Regions from separate parts of the Buttiauxella sp. WJP83 genome, predicted to be linked through region 3. Evidence: predicted binding sites of a transcription regulator. Region 3 holds the regulator's gene; each other region holds the start of a gene.
What was found. Region 3 encodes LexA, which represses DNA repair genes until DNA is damaged. Its sites were predicted from a motif close to TNCTGTATGTACATACAGNA; they were not measured.

Region 1 (5,243 bases), 110 kb from region 3:
TTACTCGCCAAACAGAGCCCGGAAAGCCAGCAGGAAATTGCGGATAAGATTCAGGTTTTACGTCAGGAAATTGCTCTTAGCCAGCTTCGAGAGGAACTGAAGATGTCACAGACTGAACTCGCCCAGGCTGTTGGGGTATCCCAACCTACCATAGCTAAAATGGAAAACCCTGAAAACGACCCGCGCTTATCCACATTAAAACGCTACGTCGCAGCTCTTGGGGGTGAATTGAGTATTGATATAACGCTACCAACCGGTAAGCGTGTGGTTTTCCATCTCTGATACCACTGAAGATAGCCCCCTTTCGAGGGCAAAAGAAAACTTAAGCGCTACGCAAGTTCTGCGCCGCCTTCACCATGTTCGCCAGCGCCTGACGCGTTTCTGGCCAGCCGCGAGTTTTCAGGCCGCAGTCAGGGTTAACCCACAAACGCTCAGCCGGAACACTTTCAGCCGCTTTCTTCAGGAGCGCTTCAATCCATTCCACGCTTGGCACGTTCGGCGAGTGAATGTCATACACGCCCGGTCCAATTTCGTTCGGGTATTCGAACTCTTTGAACGACTCCAACAAGTCCATATCGGAACGTGAGGTTTCAATGGTGATCACGTCCGCATCCAGCGCCGCAATGGAATCCATGATGTCGTTGAATTCGCAGTAACACATGTGGGTGTGGATCTGCGTGTCGTCGCGTACCACAGCGGCGTTCAGGCGGAAAGCTTCCACGCCCCATTCCAGATACGCCTGCCAGTCGGACTGACGCAGCGGTAAACCTTCACGCAACGCGGGTTCGTCAATCTGAATGATGCCAATGCCCGCAGCTTCAAGATCCGCCACTTCGTCGCGCAACGCCAGTGCAATTTGCTTCGCGATGGTTTCGCGCGAGACGTCTTCGCGTGGGAATGACCAGCACAGAATTGTCACCGGGCCAGTCAACATGCCTTTTACTGGTTTGTCGGTCAGGGATTGCGCGTACTTCGCCCATTCAACGGTGATGGCTTCCGGGCGGCTGATATCACCAATCACGACCGGCGGTTTTACACAGCGGGAGCCGTAGCTCTGTACCCAGCCGTTTTGGGTGAAGACGAAGCCGTCGAGGTGTTCGCCAAAATATTCCACCATGTCGTTACGCTCGGCCTCACCGTGCACCAGCACATCCAGGCCCAGCCGTTCTTGTTCCGCTACCGCTTGTTTGATGTGTTCAGCGATACCGGTGCGATAGTTGTTGGCATCCAGATTTCCCTTTTTGAAGTCTAGGCGCAAGCCGCGGATTTCGGTGGTTTGCGGGAAAGAACCGATAGTCGTTGTCGGCCACGCTGGCAGGTTAAAACGCTGACGTTGCGCCACGGCACGAGCGGCATAGTCGCTGTGACGTTGGCTGTCTTGCGCGGTAATGGTAGCCAGACGCTGTTCTACTGCGGCATTGTGTACACGGCTTGAATGGCGGCGAGCCTGAATTGGTGCGCTCCATTCCACCAGCTTTTCGGTGTTACCGCTGTTTAGCGCTTCGGTCAGTAGTGAAAGCTCAGCACATTTTTGCAGGGCGAAGGCAAACCAGCTTTTCACTTCCGCATCCAGACGCGTTTCCACGCTGAGATCGATTGGGCTGTGCAGCAATGAGCAAGAGGAGGCCACCCATAGCTCACGTTTGCCGACGATGGCCTGCAATTGCTGATATTTTTCCGTCAGATCGGCACGCCAGACGTTACGTCCGTTAATCACACCGGCAGACAATAGCCAGTCAGCCGGAAGCTGTTGATGCAACGCGTTGATATCATCTTTACCGTGTACGAAATCAACGTGCAGACCCTGGACCGGCAGCGCGGTGATGGTGTTCAGGTTTGGCGTGACGCCTTCGAAATAGGTGGTCAGCAACAGCTTAACGTTACCATTCAGCGCGTCATAAGCAGGCTTGAACGCATCCAGCCACGCCTGCGGCAATTCCAGCACCAGAGCGGGTTCATCGATTTGCACCCATTCGATGCCGCGTTTTGCCAGCTCTGCCAGAACCTGTTGGTAAACCGGCAGAATGTCGTTGAGCAAGCTCAGGCGGTCGAACTGCTCACCCTTCACTTTACCCAGCCACAGATAGGTGACTGGGCCAAGCAGCACAGGTTTCACGTTGTGGCCCAGTGCCAGCGCTTCGTCCACTTCATCCAGAAGTTGTGTCCAGGTCAGTTTGAACTGCTGGCCTAGAGTAAATTCCGGCACCATGTAGTGATAGTTGGTGTTAAACCATTTCGTCATTTCTGCGGCGGCGGCAGGCTTGCCAGTCGGTGCGCGGCCACGGCCCAGACGGAATAATGTGTCGATATCTACACTGCCGTCCGCGTTCTGATGACGAGCCGGTACATTGCCAAGTAACAAGCTGGTGGTCAGAACGTGATCGTACCAGGCGAAATCGCCCACTGGCAGTAATTCAACGCCGGCCTGTTTTTGTTGATCCCAGTGACGAGCACGCAGTTCGCGGCCCACTGTCAGTAATTCTTCCTGGGTAGAGTTACCTGCCCAGTAACTTTCTTGTGCCTTTTTCAGTTCGCGACGCAGGCCAACACGAGGGAAGCCGAGGGTGTGATTTTTGATTGTCATTTTTATGTCCTCATGGTGAATTTTTTGGATTTGGACGTCCAGATGTTTACACCGCCATCTTGCAAAGGTACTGTATATTCCTCAAGCGCAATTTGCTCATGCCGAAGTGAAGGACTTTCATGATCGAGATCAAACACCTGCGGACGCTCCAGGCGTTACGAAATTGTGGCTCTTTAGCCGCTGCCGCTGCCGCGTTGCATCAGACCCAATCGGCGCTCTCTCATCAGTTCAGCGATCTGGAGCAGCGACTTGGGTTCCGCTTGTTTGTCCGTAAAAGTCAGCCACTGCGCTTTACTCCTCAGGGTGAAGTGCTATTGCAACTGGCAGAACAAGTGCTGCCGCAGATTAGCCGTGCGCTTCAGGCCTGCAATGAACCGCATCAGACAACGTTGCGTATCGCCATCGAATGCCATAGCTGTATTCAGTGGCTGACACCCGCATTAGAGAATTTCCACAAAACCTGGCCGCAGGTGGATCTGGATTTCAAATCAGGTGTGACGTTCGACCCGCAGCCCGCGTTACAGCAAAGCGAGCTGGATATCGTTTTGACCTCGGACATTCTGCCGCGCAGCGGTCTGCACTATTCGCCCATGTTTGATTATGAAGTGCGCCTGGTGCTGGCAACGGATCACCCGTTAGCGAACAAAACACGAATTGATCCGGAAGATTTGAGCAGCGAGACATTGTTAATTTACCCGGTGCAGCGCCAACGATTGGATATCTGGCGACATTTCCTGCAACCCGCAGGCGTGAGCCCTATGCTTAAAAGTGTGGATAACACGTTGCTGTTAATTCAGATGGTGTCGGCACGTATGGGCATTGCCGCGCTGCCGCATTGGGTGGTGGAGAATGTGGAGCGCCAGGGTCTGGTGGTAACTAAAACCCTGGGCGAAGGATTGTGGAGCCGGTTGTACGCCGCCGTTCGCGATGGCGAGCAGCGTCAACCGGTGACAGAAGCGTTTATTCGCTCGACGCGTTCACACGCTTGCGAGCATCTGCCGTTTGTGAAGAACGCGGAGCGACCCAACGGCGATGCACCCATAGCGAGGCCATTATCACCGTCCCACCAATGATAAAACTCGGCCAGTGGGGCTGTTCTTGCCAGATGGCGAGGTTAACCAGCAGCCCTGCCGGAACATGCACGTTGTTCATGATGCCGAGCGTTCCTGCATCCACCTGCGTCGCACCATAGTTCCACATGAAATAACCCAGCCCTGACGCCACGACACCCAGCCACACCAGGATGCCCCATTGCAGGTTGGTAGTCGGGAGTTTTTGCGGATTCCCCAGCACAAACCAGGCGCTTACCGCCACAATGAATGCGCCAAGATAAAACCATGAGAATGCGCAATGCTGCGGCATCGGACGCGTTTCCATCAAACGTTTGTAGCCCACCATGCCGATAGCAAAGCAGATGTTGGCCGCCTGCACTAACAGCAGGCCAGTCCAGAAGTGATCGCTCACTTTGTCATAGCGAATAATCGCCGCGCCAACCACCGCCAGCCCTGCACTGAGTGCATAACCCCAGCGCAGCGGCCTGCGGCTGAGCAAATCGTAAATCAGCGTGATATACAACGGTGTCAGCACGGTGAACAACAGGAATTCTGAAACCGTCAGGTAGAGATAAGCCTGGAAGCTAAACAGGTACATCACACCGAGTTGCAGCGCGCCTACCAGCATATACAACAGCAACGTTTTCGCGCTGTAACCTTTAAAACGCAGGAACGGCAGGAATACTAGCGCCGCAAGCCCGACGCGCATCAGCACCGAAAAATAGCTGTCGACATGCCCGGCAAGGTATTCGCCAATCAGACTAAATGAGAAGGCCCACAGGATTGTGGTGATGATCAGTAACGGCACGATGAAATCTCTACAACAGGTTATGCCTTATTGTAGCGAAGGGTGTTGGCAGAGGCTTAGCTATTTGGTTGACGAGTGGCGATTAAATCGCCACTCAATATCGGCGAATTAATCTTTACCGAGGAACATCTTACGCAGGTAATGTGGAACGGCGTTATCGGCGTTGGTGCCAATCACTTCCAGCTCTGGCAACAAGTCTTTCAGGCGTTGGTGGGCATTGCCCATGATGCAGCCTTTACCCGCCATGCTGAGCATTTCTGCGTCGTTCATGCCATCACCAAAGGCGATGCACTCTTTCAGGCTGTAACCCATTGCTTTAGATACCGCTTCCAGCGCGTGACCTTTGGATACCCCACCCGCCATTACTTCCAGGCAAGTGAGTGTCGAGAAGCTGACATTGACTCGGTCACCCCAACGGGCAATCAACGCTTGCTCAAGCGGCAGCAATTTTTCGTGTGAATCACAGGTGAAGAACACTTTGCTAATACCATCAGCGTCCAGCAAACCTGGCTCAAACAGGCTGTAATTAAATACGGCCTCTTTAAAATATTTCATCTCTTCAGGGCGATGGCGGTTCATGAACCATTCGTCGCCACGGTAGACGTTGGTCACGATATCTTGATGGGTATGCACGACACCAAACAGATCACGGGCGATGTCCTGATCAAGATCGTGGCTGAATACCAGGTTGCCGTCAGTATCATGCACACGCGCACCGTTGGAGGTGATCATGTAGGCTTTGATTTCGAGGTTATCGCGGATTTGCCCCACATCGATATGGTGACGACCCGTTGCAAAG
Region 2 (5,243 bases), 1.2 Mb from region 3:
AAAGAATGACTAAATCACGGGCTTCAATGCAGATTGGCTCGTTATTGTTGAATTTTGCTGTGCCTTGCGTACGTTGCTGCAATGGCGAGTCAAGGAATGTCATCAGGCTATCGGCAGCACCTACCGCCTGCGCTTTTGCATGATAAAAGGTGCCCAGATCGCGCAGAGGTTGGAAAAACTCAGGGGCCAGGATCAGGGCGAGGAAACCGGCAAAAAGCGTCACGCCGGTGCTGTAGTGGCCAAAGTTTAGCTCGCCAAGATAAGAGAAACCGAAGTAAACCGCGACCAGTGCGATGGATAAAGAGGCGAAGAACTCCAGTACGCCGGAAGACAGGAACGCAAGGCGTAGCACTTCCATCGTGCGCTGGCGGAAGTCCTGGGAAGCGGCACGGATATTCTCCGTTTCAGCAGCGCCTCGGTTAAACAAACGCAATGTTTCCATGCCACGAAGACGGTCAAGGAAATGCCCGCTCAGACGCGCAAGCGCCTGGAAGTTACGACGGTTAGCATCTGCCGCGCCCATACCCACCATCGCCATAAACAGCGGGATCAGCGGTGCGGTGCAGAGCAAAATCAGGGCTGCAACCCAGTTAGACGGGAAAATAGCGATGAGAACCAGCACGGGTACGATTACCGCAAGCGACATTTGCGGTAGATAGCGAGCGTAGTAATCGTGCATATCCTCGATTTGTTCCAGCACAAGTGTTGCCCAACTGCCGACAGGTTTTCCCTGAATCCAGGCTGGGCCCGCTTGATGCACGCGATCGAGCACTTTTCGGCGAATTTCCTGGCGAATGTGCAATCCTGCGTAAAAACCGACTTTTTCACGTAGCCACACGACCCACGCGCGCAAGACAAAAATCAGAATCAGGATAATGAAAAGCAATAGCAGGGCTTCACGGGGGATATTATCCATGATCATGTGCTGCAACATTCTGGCTAACAGCCAGGCTTGAGCAACAATCAAAAGCCCACTGACCAGTCCCAAAACACGGGAAAGCCCTAACCAGCGGCGGGAGATAATGCTTTGTTGTTTTAGCCAGCGGCTAAGTTCTTGTTGACGGGTTTTATTCATGGGTTGCCAGTGCAGGTTGATATCCCCTTCATACTTCAAGCAGCAGGTGCGTTGGCTTCACTTATTTGCCACATTCTTGCAACTCGAATTATTTTGGGTATGAATTATCAGGCAAAAATTGCGGGCAATGTTACAACGCAGGCAAAAGAAAGGCGACCAATTCAGTCGCCTTTACGTATCTTCAAACTGCCGCTCAGGACTGAGGAAGTTACTTATTCTGTTCGGCTAATCCATCCAGGTAGCGCTCAGCATCAAGTGCAGCCATGCAGCCCGTGCCCGCAGAGGTGATTGCCTGACGATAGATATGGTCCATCACATCACCTGCAGCAAATACGCCAGGGATGCTGGTTTGTGTGGCATTACCGTGAATACCGGACTGTACTTTGATGTAGCCATTTTCCAGCTCAAGCTGATCGGCGAAGATTCCGGTATTTGGACTGTGGCCGATAGCCACAAACAGGCCTGCGACTTCCAGCTCTTCAGTGGTGTCCGTGTTGTGTACATCGCGCAGACGCAGTCCACTCACACCCATCTGATCGCCTGTGACTTCATCCAGAGTACGGTTGGTGTGCAGCACGATGTTGCCGTTCTTCACTTTATCCATCAAACGATTGATCAGAATTTTCTCGGCACGGAAGCTGTCGCGGCGGTGAATCAAATGCACTTCAGAGGCAATGTTTGCCAGATAAAGTGCTTCTTCAACTGCGGTATTACCGCCACCAATGACCGCGACCTTTTGATTGCGATAGAAGAAACCATCACATGTTGCACAGGCAGAAACGCCGCGGCCTTTAAACGCTTCTTCAGAAGGCAAACCCAGATAACGTGCAGAAGCCCCGGTCGCGATGATCAACGCATCACAAGTGTATTCGCCACTGTCGCCCGTCAGACGGAATGGACGATTCTGTAGATCAACCTTCGAGATGTGGTCGAACAGAATTTCTGTTTCGAACTTGGTCGCATGTTCGTGCATGCGTTCCATTAACGCAGGGCCAGTCAGGTCGTTAGGATCACCAGGCCAGTTCTCAACTTCGGTCGTAGTGGTCAACTGGCCACCTTTTTCCATCCCGGTAATCAAAACGGGCTTGAGGTTGGCGCGTGCCGCGTAGACTGCAGCGGTGTAGCCCGCAGGGCCGGAGCCAAGAATTAGCAATTTACTGTGTTTAGCGGTGCCCATGAGATCCTCATTGTTCGTTGGCAGACAATCGAGGGATTGTAGGGAATTTGGCGGGCTAAAAAAAGGGTAGAGGGGCTGTGTTGGCGAATATGTTAACTATATGTGCAATAGCTGTGTTCAATCAGCCGCAGCGAGTGCTGGCAAAGCGCATAAAAATCCATCCAAACAGTCTAAATACTCACCCGGGTAAAGTGATGAATAATCGTCAAGTAGCCCAGATATCCGGCACGTTCCACTAAATTTAGATGTTTTGCTTTGACAATCCGCTAAGCATTTGCGAAAACATTCGAGGAAGAAAAACATTTGGGGCGAGAATTGTAAAATAATCGCGCATACCTGATGCAATTTTACCGGGTTATTGAAATCTACTCATGGCGTGGACAGACGCCATAAGTGATGTCGTTAGCAGCCATTGGGCACCGGTCTTCTCACGTACACCCGGAACATTGACGTTGACCGGGTTATGGCAGGTGAAGGAAGGAACACAGAGAGACTATAATAATGGTAGATAGCAAGAAGCGCCCTGGCAAAGATCTCGACCGCATCGATCGTAACATCCTTAATGAACTACAGAAGGATGGGCGTATTTCCAACGTCGAGCTTTCAAAGCGAGTAGGGCTTTCACCGACCCCGTGCCTCGAGCGCGTGCGTCGTCTGGAACGACAGGGTTTCATCCAGGGCTACACCGCTCTGCTGAACCCGCATTATCTGGATGCATCACTTCTGGTTTTTGTTGAGATTACTCTGAATCGTGGCGCCCCGGATGTGTTTGAGCAATTTAATGCTGCAGTTCAAAAACTTGAAGAAATTCAAGAGTGTCATTTGGTATCCGGTGATTTCGACTATCTGTTGAAAACCCGTGTACCGGATATGTCAGCGTACCGCAAATTATTGGGCGAAACCTTGTTACGACTGCCGGGTGTGAACGATACCCGTACCTATGTGGTCATGGAAGAGGTCAAACAGAGTAATCGTCTGGTTATTAAGACCCGTTAACACGGGCCAGGTGCAAAATCTGCGTATTTTGGTTACACTCCTGGTAATTCATACAGCAACAGTGCCGGGAATGCCCGGCACTGTTGCTCTCCATATTTATTAAGGACCTGGAGAGTCTTACTTGAGCCAGGAATACACCGAAGAAAAAGAAGTTACATTGAGGAAACTCAGCAGCGGGCGTCGGCTATTAGAGGCGTTACTGCTTCTTGTTGCCATTTTTGCCGTCTATTTGATGGCGGCGTTGCTTAGTTTTAATCCTTCAGATCCCAGTTGGTCACAAACCGCATGGCATGAACCTATCCATAATTTGGGAGGGATGCCCGGTGCGTGGTTGGCCGACACGCTATTTTTCATCTTTGGCGTAATGGCCTACACCATTCCGGTGATTATTATCGGTGCGTGTTGGTTCACGTTCCGCAATCGGGATAGCGAAGAGTTTGTCGATTATTTCGCCGTTTCTTTACGTCTTATCGGCGTACTGGCAATGGTGCTGACGGCTTGCGGACTTGCGGCAATTAACGCAGATGACATCTGGTATTTCGCCTCGGGTGGCGTTATCGGGAGTCTGCTGAGCACGGCCATGATGCCTCTGCTTAACAGTAGCGGCGGTACTATCGCGTTGTTATGCGTATGGGCAGCAGGTTTGACCCTGTTTACCGGCTGGTCGTGGGTGAGTATCGCTGAAAAAATTGGTGGCGCGACCTTGAGCGTGCTCACTTTTGCCAGCAACCGTACTCGTCGGGATAACACCTGGCAGGATGATGATTACGACGACGAAGATGAAAAACATGACGAAGAGCACGCACCAGAAGTCGAAAAACGCGAGTCTCGTCGTGCGCGCATTTTACGTGGCGCGTTAGCCCGTAAGCAGCGCATCTCCGAAAAATTTGCCAACCCTAACGCACGTAAAACAGACTCAGCGCTGTTTTCTGGTAAGCGTATGGATGACGACGAAGATGACGTTTTGTTCTCAAACAACAAAGCGACGCCGCCAGAAGATGACGTACTGTTTTCTGGGAATAAAGCCACTTTGCCGGAAAGCGAAGAATACGATCCGCTTTTACACGGGCAGTCGATTGTCGCACCTGTAGCAGCTACAGCGGCCACGGCGATGGCAAATAATCCAGACTATGCCGCCCCGGTTATGCCAATGGCAACGGTACCTCCCGTTACAGCTCATGCTCCAGAAGTAGAACATACGCCTGCTATTGCCTGGGAACCTGCGCCAACCACCGTGACGCCTGATCCCGTGATTGCGCCTGCGCCTGAAAGTTTCCACGCCCCGCGCGAGGCTGAGCAATACATTCCGCAGCAGGTGACAAACCATTGGTCAGAACCGGTCGTTGAACAAGCGCCGCCTGAATCCGCTTACTATGAGCCAGCTCCCGTCGAGCCAACACTTCAACCTGAACCGGTTGAAGAAGTAAAACCGGCAGTTCGCCCACCGATCTACCATTTCGAAGAGGTCGAAGAGCGACGTGCTCGTGAACGGGAGCAACTCGCGGCCTGGTATCAGCCGGTTAATGAACCAAAACCTGATCCTTATGGCTATGATCAAAGCCCTGCATTTACTCAAACTACGTCGACTTCCGCGCCGCGGATTGAAACACCCGCAATGCCACAAGGTGTATTCGATACGACCTCCGTGGTGCCAGCACCTGGTGCTGCTATTCCACAGGAATTAAAAGACGCAGCAAAAGTTGTGGCTGCAGCGTCTGCCTTTAGCCCCGTGTTTAGTATTGCCAGTGATGCGCCGCGCCCTCAAACCAAAGAGGGGATCGGCCCGCAGCTACCACGCCCAAATCGCGTGCGGGTACCGACTCGACGCGAACTTGCTTCCTACGGAATCAAGTTGCCTTCCCAGAGAATGGCTGAAGAGGAAGCTCGTCGTCAGAACGGCATGGATATCGAAGATGACTTTGCTGATGATGCTGAAGATCTGGAACAGCAAGAGCTTGCTCGCCAGTTCGCTGCTCAACAACAGCAACGTTATGG
Region 3 (5,243 bases):
ATCTTTTTATCCGTACCGTGCTCGGTGGCCATGTGGCGTAGAGAGACGGGTGGCGAAAAACGCACGAAACTGTCGCGACCAAGCCAGGTAACGGCGAAAAATTTCTGGATGCCGTTCAGCATCTTTAATGGCGGATTAACTTCGCCTTTTTCGCGACCCGGAGAGCGGCCAAACATCACCGAGACCGGCACCATCTGCACATCCAGATTTGGATTGCTGCGGTGCAAGTCGAGGTAATCATGGAACAACTTGATCGACTCTTCTTTCGGCGTGTAATACGTGAATACGCGCGGGCCGCCGTGGATAAAGACGTAACGCGGGAGTACCGCTCCATCAATCTCTAACGGCTGAAGCGGATCGGGTAAGCCATGCGCGAGACATTGTGCGCGCAGCGTTAATAAGTCCGCCTTAGAGTTATACGGCAGCACGTACATTATCGGGCGTGTGGGATCTAAGCCCAGTTCGGCTTGTGGATCTGCCGGAATGGACTTGCTTTTTACCAGAACGCCTAATGGTAAATTAAGTAATTTGTAGTAGATTCTTGGCCAGCCTGACATAAACGATGTAAAGCCTCAGGTTAATAATGCAATTTCGCCGCAAGAATATCAGAATCTCACTCAGATTTCTGTGGCGTTGCGCTTTATACCCGTCATTCTTCAAGTTGTAGCCGTGTTGGCAGCAATTTGAAGAATGACGGGTATAGATAAGTATTGACGCAAATAATTTGAAAAGGTTTCCAAAAATGGCGAGTAACGTCACCGGATTTACCCGTATCATCAAAGCCGCTGGCTATTCATGGAAAGGGCTCAAAGCAGCCTGGATCAACGAAGCTGCGTTCCGTCAGGAAGGCGTTTGTGCCGTAATCGCTATTGCCATTGCCTGTTATTTAGATATCGACCCCATCACCCGTATTCTACTGATTGGTTCTGTCGTGCTGGTTATGATTGTCGAGATCCTCAACAGTGCGATTGAATCCCTTGTTGACCGCGTGGGTACGGATTATCACGAGCTTTCAGGACGCGCCAAGGACATGGGATCAGCTGCTGTGTTAATCGCCATTATCCTCGCAGTGATTACCTGGGTCACACTGCTTTGGCAGCATTTGCGATGATCTTTCCAGAATAGTTAAGTGGCTGGTTTTTTGCTTAATTTGTGGTTCCAAATTCGCCTTTGACTGTATATACTCACAGCATAACTGTATAAACACCCAGGGGGCGGAATGAAAGCGTTAACTACCAGGCAGCAAGAGGTGTTTGATCTTATTCGGGATCATATCAGCCAGACCGGCATGCCACCGACTCGTGCCGAGATTGCTCAACGTCTGGGGTTCCGTTCTCCAAACGCCGCTGAAGAGCACCTAAAAGCACTGGCTCGTAAAGGCGTCATTGAGATTGTCTCTGGTGCGTCGCGCGGTATCCGCTTGCTGGTGGAAGAAGTTACCGGTATTCCGCTGGTTGGGCGTGTTGCTGCAGGTGAGCCACTCTTGGCTCAGCAGCATATCGAAGGCCATTACCAGGTTGATCCATCGCTGTTTAAACCTAATGCCGATTTCTTGCTGCGCGTCAGCGGTATGTCTATGAAAGACATCGGTATTATGGACGGTGATCTGCTCGCGGTGCATAAAACTCAGGATGTGCGTAACGGCCAGGTTGTGGTTGCGCGTATTGATGATGAAGTTACCGTTAAGCGCTTAAAACAGCAGGGCAACGTTGTTCATCTTCTTCCAGAAAATAGCGAGTTTGAACCTATTGTGGTTGACCTGCGCGAACATAACTTCTCCATTGAAGGGTTGGCGGTTGGGGTGATTCGCAACGGCAACTGGCTGTAAAGTTTCTTAAAACTGAAAACCCAAATAATTCAAGTTGCATTGAGGCGGCGAGAAAACGAGTCCCGATGAGCTTACTTGAGTAAGTGATTCGGGTGAGTGAACGCGGCCAACAAAGATGCGGCTTGAAGTATGAAGGGTGGAATGCGATTTTTCTCAACGGCTGACAAAGTACTCTGGCGCCTCGCCTTACCCATGATCTTCTCCAACATCACCGTCCCCTTGCTGGGTCTGGTCGATACGGCAGTCATTGGTCATCTGGACAGCCCTGTCTATCTTGGCGGAGTCGCTATTGGCGCTACGGCAACCAGTTTCCTGTTCATGCTTTTGCTATTCCTGCGCATGAGTACCACGGGCTTAACCGCTCAAGCGTTTGGCGCAAATAATCCCTCGGCGTTAGCTCGTGCACTGGTACAGCCTTTATTGCTGGCGCTGGGCGCAGGCGTTGTGATTATCGCGCTGCGCGATCCCCTCATTTCACTGGCATTACATATTGTTGGCGGTAACCAGGATGTGCTCTGGCAGGCACAGCGTTTTCTTGAGATCCGCTGGCTAAGCGCCCCGGCTTCACTGGCTAACCTGGTCTTACTTGGTTGGCTGTTAGGCGTTCAGTATGCGCGTGCACCGGTTATCTTACTGGTCGTCGGAAACGTGCTGAATATCGTGCTGGATGTGTGGCTGGTGATGGGGTTGCACATGAATGTGCAGGGGGCGGCGTTAGCGACGGTCACTGCGGAATATGCGACATTTATCATCGGGTTGCTGATGGTGAAAAAGGTGATGGGCCTGCGTGGAATCAGCGTAGAGATGCTGATGAAAGCCTGGCGCGGAAACGTTCGGCGTTTACTGGCGCTTAACCGGGACATTATGTTGCGCTCGCTGTTGCTGCAGGTGTGTTTCGCATCAGTGACGATTTTTGGCGCACGGTTAGGCAGCGAAATCGTTGCGGTAAACGCGGTGCTGATGACGTTGCTGACCTTCACCGCCTATGCGCTTGATGGGTTTGCTTACGCTGTTGAAGCCCATTCGGGGCAGGCATTTGGTGCGAAAAATCGAGGCCAATTGCTGGAGGTGTGGGGAGCAGCCTGTCGCCAGGCGGGATTGGTCGCGTTAGCTTTTGCCATAGTGTATGCACTGTTTGGCGAGAACATTGTTTCGCTCCTGACATCAATCCCTGAATTGCAGCGCCAGGCCGATCGCTATTTGCATTGGCAGATAGTTTTACCGGTGGTGGGCGTCTGGTGCTATTTGCTTGATGGCATGTTTATTGGCGCAACACGTGGTGCAGAAATGCGAAACAGTATGGCCGTTGCGGCTCTTGGCTTTGGATTAACCTTGTTCACCGTGCCCTGGTTGGGCAACCATGGGTTATGGCTTTCGCTGGCGGTGTTTCTTGCACTACGAGGTTTGTCATTGGGGTGGATCTGGCGTCGTCATTGGCGTCACAACACCTGGTTTGAACACGTGCATGGTTAAAGATTCTTAGTTTTTCCGCCACTGCCGCATCCTTAACTACAATTGTTATCACGTCCAGCAGATAAGAGTGGTTTTAGCCAAACGGCAGCACTCGGACGTTGTTAACTTTTAGCAGTTTTTTAGCGAACGTTGAGGAGACTATTATGAATAAAGACGAAATCGGCGGTAACTGGAAACAGTTCAAAGGCACAGTGAAAGAAAAATGGGGCAAACTGACGGATGACGACATGACCGTCATCGAAGGGAAGCGCGATCAGCTAGTCGGTAAAATCCAGGAACGCTATGGATACGCCCAAGAACAGGCAGAGAAAGAAGTCGTTGATTGGGAAAAACGTAACGATTACCGCTGGTAATCTCATCCCTCAGATGTGTTAACTCTCTAAATCTGCCCTGGTACATGGAAGTACCGATTCTTCCCCAGTCTAATCTTCTAAATTCGTATTAGCGTGATTTTTTCTTCGACTGAATAGTGTGGTCATGCCCGCATGCTTCGGGATGGTTGCAGGCTTCAACTTCTGCGCAAGCGCTGCATAAACCATGCGCCTCAATGACATTATGATGCAGAGCAAATCCTAACTGGGCAGCCAATTGATGCATGATATCTTCAACGTCTTGCGCACCATGTTCCTTCACCGCTCCACATCTGTCGCAAATAAACATCGCTGATGAGTGCGTTGGCTGATCAAACAGATGGCACAAAACATAGCTGTTGGTTGACTCAACGCGATGCACAAAGCCTTGTTCAAGAAGAAAATCGAGAGCACGATACACCGTCGGAGGTTTTGCTTGTGGTTCACTGGCACGCAATAAATCCAGCAAATCATAAGCGCTGATTGCACCCGCTTGTTGCGTCAGTAAACGCAGCACTTCCAGGCGTTGTGGCGTCAGGCGCACATTACGCTGCTCGCATAGTTTTTCAGCCTGCGCTAACACGTTTTGTGAAGTCGTGATGTCCATCAGCATTCCCCTGTAGATTAGCCCTACACTCTATCACAACGCGCAAAAAACGCCGAGTGGTGCACCATTCTGGCTGCATCCTTTTGAGATGACTATCCCGGAGTTTGTTATGAATAAACCTGATTGCATACGCCACTGGAAAGACCTGGAAGGTGAAGATGATTCAACTTATCCAGACAGCGCTGAACTGTTTTCTATTGGCGCGCCGCTGGCTCGCAAACTCGGGCTAACACGCCTGGGGATCCACCATGAGCGTCTGTTGCCCGGTCGCCGGACGTCCTACCCGCATGCGGAAAGTAGCGAGGAAGAATTTGCTTATGTTCTGGAAGGGCATCCGCAGGTATGGATCAATGGTCATCTTTACCCGCTTGAGCCGGGTGATAGCGTTGGCTTTCCGTCAGGAACCGGCATTTGTCATACGTTCATCAACAATACAGAACATGAAGTCAGGTTGCTGATTGTGGGTGAAGCCAACAAAGCTGAAAATCGAATTTATTACCCGCTAAACGCGAGCTATGCCGCACAACGGCAGGACCGCTGGATTGATCACCCGCCACAATTTTTCGGTCCACATGACGGACATCCTTCACGGAAACCAAACGGTAAACTATAAGTATATGTATAGGGATTAAATAAATATAACCCGTTGGATTAATGCGGGTTTTTATTTGGGTGAAAACACCCGCTTTGAGTCTTTTCTTCACGGCATTAACCACTTTTGTCAGCTTAGTTCTGGCAAGAGGCGATTCATCAATCGGAAGTAAGACGGGCGGGTAGAGAATGATAAAAACCAGAGTTTTGGTGGCGGCAAACGTCGCCTTTTTCTTTGCGGCAAATACGGCTAATGCGGCAGGGACATGGACGGAATCACGCAATGATGCGATGGGCGGCACCGGCGTTGCATCATCTAGGTGGAGCAGTGCGGTACTGATTAACCCCGCTTTGCTCACCAGAAGCCAGGAGGGGGATAACGTCGGACTCATCA

Region 1: metR (HTH-type transcriptional regulator MetR) is a predicted target of LexA. The motif match lies at 2,653-2,672, and genes of this name have one in related genera.
Region 2: OH773_RS14640 (DNA translocase FtsK 4TM domain-containing protein) is a predicted target of LexA. The motif match lies at 3,287-3,306, and genes of this name have one in related genera.

What each region holds. Positions count from the first base shown of each region.
Region 1 is NZ_CP110080.1:4,454,507-4,459,749, forward strand. It holds gene OH773_RS20565 (helix-turn-helix domain-containing protein) at 1-282, shown strand, start outside; gene metE (5-methyltetrahydropteroyltriglutamate--homocysteine S-methyltransferase) at 323-2,584, opposite strand; gene metR (HTH-type transcriptional regulator MetR) at 2,704-3,657, shown strand; gene OH773_RS20580 (carboxylate/amino acid/amine transporter) at 3,545-4,444, opposite strand; gene yigL (sugar/pyridoxal phosphate phosphatase YigL) at 4,553-5,243, opposite strand, start outside.
Region 2 is NZ_CP110080.1:3,155,380-3,160,622, reverse strand. It holds gene cydD (heme ABC transporter permease/ATP-binding protein CydD) at 1-1,075, opposite strand, end outside; gene trxB (thioredoxin-disulfide reductase) at 1,284-2,252, opposite strand; gene lrp (leucine-responsive transcriptional regulator Lrp) at 2,754-3,248, shown strand; gene OH773_RS14640 (DNA translocase FtsK 4TM domain-containing protein) at 3,370-5,243, shown strand, end outside.
Region 3 is NZ_CP110080.1:4,340,965-4,346,207, reverse strand. It holds gene plsB (glycerol-3-phosphate 1-O-acyltransferase PlsB) at 1-557, opposite strand, end outside; gene OH773_RS20085 (diacylglycerol kinase) at 743-1,111, shown strand; gene lexA (transcriptional repressor LexA) at 1,220-1,828, shown strand; gene dinF (MATE family efflux transporter DinF) at 1,970-3,301, shown strand; gene OH773_RS20070 (CsbD family protein) at 3,445-3,654, shown strand; gene zur (zinc uptake transcriptional repressor Zur) at 3,743-4,258, opposite strand; gene OH773_RS20060 (cupin domain-containing protein) at 4,368-4,871, shown strand; gene OH773_RS20055 (conjugal transfer protein TraF) at 5,039-5,243, shown strand, end outside.